Linked DNA regions of Cellulophaga sp. L1A9. The protein of the gene in region 1 interacts with the protein of each later gene in a pairwise test. Links are inferred from orthologs where the notes say so. Each region holds a gene or a part of one and is shown on either strand. Other genes may lie near its edges.

Region 1 (3,489 bases):
TTACTCATAATGTGTGAAAACGATATGTAAAAATAGGAAAGTATATTTAATATGAAATCTCTGTTAACATTTTGTGCTAATAATATCTTAGTTTTTACAGTAAATGATGCTTTTAGAGCTTAAAAAGGTCATTTGAATTAAGGGTTATCATTAGTAGAAGTTAAATTATTACTTATATGAGGTTGTTTGAGCGTCTAAATTCTTTTTTCTTATGCGATTGTTAAAGGGAAGCGTCTATAATCTTTTCCCTTTCCTATAATAAACTTATTTTTGCTCCGCATTAAAACCATCAGGTTTACACAAACTTTATATAATGAACTACGATTTCACAGAAATTGAAGCCAAATGGCAAAAATATTGGGCAGAAAACCAAACGTTTAAAGCAGAAAACAATTCTGATAAAGAAAAGTTTTATGTGTTAGACATGTTTCCTTATCCTTCAGGGGCAGGACTGCATGTTGGGCATCCGTTAGGGTATATTGCTAGTGATATTTATGCACGTTATAAAAGGCATAAAGGGTTTAATGTATTGCATCCCATGGGATATGATTCTTTTGGCTTACCCGCAGAACAATATGCTATCCAAACAGGACAGCATCCTGCAATTACTACAGAAACAAATATTGCTAGATATAGAGACCAATTGGATAAAATTGGTTTTTCTTTTGATTGGAGCCGTGAAGTGCGTACCTCTACTCCGGAGTATTACAAATGGACCCAGTGGATTTTTATCCAGTTGTTCAACTCTTGGTATAATAATGATACGAATAAGGCAGAAGACATTGCTACGTTAACCGCGCTTTTTGAGAAAGAAGGAAATGCGACGGTAAATGCAGTTTCTGATGAAGATATTATAGCTTTTACAGCAGAAGAGTGGTATGCTTTTGATACAAAAGAGCAACAAGAAATACTGTTGCAATACCGACTTACCTATTTGGCAGATACTGAAGTAAACTGGTGTCCTGGATTAGGTACTGTATTGGCTAATGATGAGATTGTCAATGGCGTATCAGAACGCGGAGGTCACCCTGTTATTCGTAAAAAAATGACACAGTGGAGCATGCGTATTTCTGCTTATGCACAGCGTTTGTTAGATGATTTAACAACAGTAGATTGGCCACAACCGCTTAAAGATTCACAGACCAATTGGATTGGGAGAAGTCAAGGAGCATCAGCGGTCTTCAATGTTATTGCGAGCGAAGCGAAGCAATCTCATCGGATTGATGTTTTTACCACTCGCCCTGATACTATTTTTGGAGTTTCTTTTATGACTTTAGCGCCAGAGCATGAGTTGGTGGCTAAAATAACCACTCCTGAGCAAAAAGCGGAGGTTGAAGCGTATATAGAAGCCACTGCAAAACGTAGTGAACGTGAACGTATGGCAGATGTAAAAACTATTTCAGGGGCTTTTACAGGGTCTTATGCAGAACACCCTTTTACCCAAGAGCCAGTGCCAATTTGGATTGGGGATTACGTGTTAGCAGGTTACGGAACAGGAGCTGTTATGGCAGTACCTTGTGGTGATCAGCGTGATTATGATTTTGCTAAGAAATTCAACATAGCTATTCCTAATGTATTTGAAGGGGTAGATATTTCTGAAGAAGCGCATGCAGATAAAGATAAAACCGTAATTGCTAATTCTGATTTCTTAAACGGATTGCCGTATAAGAAAGCCATGAAATTGGCGATTTATGAATTGGAAAAAATAGGACAAGGAAAAGGGAAAATTAACTACCGCTTGCGCGATGCTGTTTTTAGCAGACAACGGTATTGGGGAGAACCTTTTCCAGTGTATTATGTAGATGGAATGCCGCAAATGTTAGATAGTAAATTTCTTCCATTGGCATTGCCAGAAGTAGATAAATACCTGCCTACAGAAACTGGTGAGCCACCTTTGGGGAATGCTAAAGAATGGTACTGGTTGCAGTATGGTGACGAAGGGAAAGTAGTTTCAGAAGAAGAATTTAATAGTTCCTCTCCTTCGGGGAGGCTAGGAGGGGAATTAGAATTAAATACCATGCCAGGCTGGGCGGGGAGTAGTTTTTATTTTAACCGCTATATGGATCCGAACAATACGGAGACTATATTTTCGGAGGATGCCATTAACTACTGGCAAGATGTAGATTTATATATTGGTGGTAGTGAGCACGCTACGGGGCATTTATTATATGCGCGTTTCTGGCAAAAATTCTTGTTTGATAAAGGCGTGGTTCCTAAAAACGAGTTTGCTAAAAAACTCATCAATCAAGGAATGATTACAGGGACAAGTGCTTTTGTTTATAGAATACATACATTAGACAAAAAGGCTATTTTTATTCCAAAAAAATTAATTCCAGGAAATTTTCCATTAGAAGATGAAATATCAAGTATATATGGTTATCAAATAAAAGATTTAATGAAAATTACTTTTCAGGATGATAAAACTGAAAGTAAATTACTTTATAAAATTCAAAAAATTCATGCAGACGTTTCATTAGTAAATGCTTCGGATGAATTGGATATCGAAGGATTTAAAAATTGGAGGTCAGAATACGCTGGTGCGGAATTTATCACTGAAGAAGATGGGGTTTTTAAAGTTTCTCGCGAAGTAGAAAAAATGTCCAAATCTAAATACAATGTGGTAAGTCCGGATAGTATTTGTGTAGATTACGGAGCAGACAGTTTACGTTTGTATGAGATGTTTTTAGGCCCATTAGAACAATCTAAGCCTTGGAATACGGCTGGTATTACAGGTACGCATGGTTTTCTTAAAAAATTATGGCGTTTGTATCATTCTGGAGAAAATGGAGCGTTTTACGTCACAAACTCCCTTCCTTCGGAGGGGTCGGGGGAGGACCTTAAGACCTTACATAAAACTATTAAGAAAGTAGAAGAAGATATCGAAAACTTCTCTTTCAATACTTCCGTATCTACCTTTATGATTGCAGTGAATGAACTGTCTGCTCAGAAATGTACAAGTAGAGAAGTTTTAGAAGCGTTAATTGTATTGGTATCGCCTTATGCACCACATATTGCTGAAGAGTTATGGAGTAAATTAGGACATACAGCATCTATTTCTACCGCTCCTTTTCCAAAATTTGAAGCATCGCACTTGGTAGAAAGTAGTAAAGAATATCCGGTTTCTTTTAACGGGAAAATGCGTTTCAAATTAGAGCTTCCTATGGATTTTACAAAGGATCAAATAGAAGAAGCAGTAATGGCGCATGAAAAAACAATACAACAATTAGCCGGAAGAGCCCCTAAAAAGGTGATCATCGTTCCTGGTAAAATTATAAATATAGTAGGGTAATTTTGGTTGAACACTAATCTACAGTAGTAAATGCAGTAGATTGGTGTTTATTCTTCCTAGTTTGTTTAAGGTTGATAATTATGTAACACTTTATTCCATAATCTGAATTTTAAGCATCATTTTTATTATTTTGACAAAACAATACAGGGCTTATTGTTAAAAGTTTGAATTTTAGTTAAACCATCACAATTTTAATGGTT
Region 2 (2,888 bases), 3.7 Mb from region 1 along the record:
TAAAGTTGCAATCCAATTTATTAAAGCCAGTATTTTAGAGATAGATGCTCTAAAAGAAACTTTTGATATCATAGTATCTAATCCACCTTACGTGCGTGAACTAGAAAAGGCGGCAATGCATGAAAATGTATTAAAGCATGAGCCAGAATTAGCATTATTTGTTACAAATGATAATCCGTTAGTGTTTTATAAAAAAATCACTGATTTTGCGACTCAAAATTTGGTAAAAGAAGGTAGGTTGTATTTTGAAATCAACCAATATTTAGGAAAAGAAACGGAACTTCTTTTAAGAGAATATAATTTTTCTGATATTGAACTGCGAGAAGATTTATTTGGCAATGACCGAATGTTGAAAGGAATAAAAAAATAAAATAACCCATCTTATTAAATGGATAGTAAGCAAAAAATAGAAGCACTAAGGATAGCACTTCGAGAGCATAATTACAATTATTATGTATTAGATACTCCTACAATATCTGATTATGATTTTGATATGCAATTGAAAGAATTGCAAGATTTGGAAGCGAAACACCCAGAGTTTTATGATGCTACGTCGCCAAGTTTACGAGTGGGCGGCATGGTAACCAAAAGCTTTAATACCGTGGAGCATGAAAGTCGCATGTATTCTTTAGATAATAGCTACTCCAAAGAAGATTTAGAAGACTGGGAAAAACGTATTCAGCGTAATTTAGGTGATGTTCCGGTAGAATTTACCTGTGAACTTAAATATGATGGTGCGTCAATTAGTATCACTTATGAAAACGGACAGTTAGTGCGAGCATTAACGCGTGGAGATGGTTTTCAAGGCGATGATGTAACGAATAATATAAAGACCATAAAGTCTATCCCTCTACGATTGAAAGGCGATTATCCGCCTAAGTTTGATATTCGTGGAGAGATTGTATTGCCTTTTGAAGGTTTTGCGAAAATGAATGCAGAGCGCATAGAAAATGGGGAAGACCCTTATATGAACCCTAGAAATACAGCATCTGGAAGTCTAAAGCTTCAAGATAGCGCTTTGGTGGCACAGCGACCATTAGAGTGTTTATTGTATGGTATTGTAGGAGAAAAAACAGGGATTGAATCGCAATTTCAAATGTTAGAAAAAGCAAGGGTTTGGGGTTTTAAAGTACCTACTGTAGCTAAACTCTGCAAGTCAACTGATGATGTGATGGCTTTTATAGAACATTGGGATGTTCATAGACATGAATTGCCCTACGAAACAGATGGCGTAGTTATAAAAGTAAATAGTTTACAGTACCAAGAAGAATTAGGCTATACTTCTAAATCCCCACGTTGGGCAATGGCTTATAAATTTAAAGCAGAGCAAGTTTCTACGCTTTTAAATGAAATTACGTATCAAGTAGGGAGAACAGGGGCTATTACTCCAGTGGCTAATTTAGTACCTGTACTATTAGCAGGAACAACCGTAAAAAGAGCTTCTCTACATAATGCGGATCAAATAGCGAAATTTGATATTCGTGAAGGAGATACGGTTTTTGTAGAAAAAGGAGGAGAAATTATTCCAAAAATTGTGGGGGTAGATTTCTCGCAACGACCAAGTAACTCCGTACCTACAAAATATATAGATCACTGTCCTGAGTGTCATACAGAATTAAAACGTGCGGAAGGAGATGCTAAGCATTTTTGTCCTAATTTCTATGGTTGTCCACCGCAAATAACGGGAAGAATTCAGCATTATATTTCACGTAAAGCCATGGATATTGAAGGTTTAGGTGGTGAAACTGTAGAACTCTTGTATAAGGAGCAATTAATTAAAAATTATGCGGATTTATATACCTTAACTAAAGCGCAAGTAATGCCTTTGGAGCGTATGGCAGAAAAATCTGCTGAAAATTTGATAAACGGAGTAAAAGCATCCGTTTCAATTCCTTTTGAACGTGTACTTTTTGCATTAGGCATTCGGTTTGTTGGTGAGACTGTGGCTAAAAAATTGGCAAAAGCGTATAAAAATATAGATGCGTTGAAAGTTGCTTCCGTAGAAGAATTAGTTAAGGTTGATGAGATAGGAGAGCGTATTGCAACTAGTGTCGTGGAGTTTTTCCAGAATGAAACGAATCAAGAAATTATTGAGCGTTTAAAAAGTTATGGTGTTCAGTTTGAGTTATCCGCAGAAAAATTAGAAAATCAGACCGAAGATTTAAAAGGGCAAACTTTTGTTGTATCGGGAGTGTTTGAAAAAGTATCCCGTGATGAGCTTAAAAAATTAATTGAAGATAATGGGGGCAAAGTAGGTTCGTCAGTTTCTTCAAAAACTACTTTTTTAGTAGCTGGTGATAAAATGGGTCCGAGTAAACGAACAAAAGCAGAAAATTTGGGAGTTGCTATTATTAGCGAAGATGATTTTTTAGCCTTGTTAGCATCCTAAAAATATATGGAAACAAGAAAAGTCAGTCTAATTAAAGACTGACTTTTTTATTGATGTACTTTTTTATTCAATGTTTATAGTGGCTTTCTGCCCGAAATTATATTATAAAGAATTACAACTACAGCAATTACAATAAGTATATGTATTAAGCTATTGGTTCCAATTCCGGGTACGACTCCTAACATTCCTAAAAGCCATACAATAATACAAATAACGGCTACTAACCAAAGAAGACTTCTCATAGTATGTTGTTTTTAAGTTATACGGCAAGATATATTTCTAGGGTATTCGTGTGTAACTGCATAAAATAAATTATTAATGCAATTCATTTCTTTTTTAATTGATGTGTTGTTACTAGTCAATTGCAAGAACATTTGTTATTAATTCATATTTTGTAGTAAAAAGGCGGAATTCTTATTTAATTTCGTAGTTCATCAAACGTTTTCGTAATGAATCAAACAATAACTTTCGGAGAAGTATTAATGCGTTTATCGCCAGA

The links.
Region 2: the proteins of GQR94_RS05745 (region 1) and ligA interact in binary tests that used the Escherichia coli proteins (3 or more experiments, as listed by UniProt). The link is inferred for Cellulophaga sp. L1A9 from one-to-one orthologs.

The regions. Positions count from the first base shown.
Region 1 is NZ_CP047027.1:1,342,010-1,345,498, reverse strand. It holds GQR94_RS05745 (leucine--tRNA ligase), read left to right. Parts: upstream 1-313; coding sequence 314-3,289; downstream 3,290-3,489. Other genes in the region: GQR94_RS05750 (ABC transporter permease), read right to left, coding at 1-8.
Region 2 is NZ_CP047027.1:5,064,902-5,067,789, reverse strand. It holds ligA (NAD-dependent DNA ligase LigA), read left to right. Parts: upstream 1-388; coding sequence 389-2,389; downstream 2,390-2,888. Other genes in the region: GQR94_RS22355 (sugar kinase), read left to right, coding at 2,839-2,888; GQR94_RS22360 (lmo0937 family membrane protein), read right to left, coding at 2,464-2,631; prmC (peptide chain release factor N(5)-glutamine methyltransferase), read left to right, coding at 1-370. UniProt on the Escherichia coli protein: DNA ligase that catalyzes the formation of phosphodiester linkages between 5'-phosphoryl and 3'-hydroxyl groups in double-stranded DNA using NAD as a coenzyme and as the energy source for the reaction.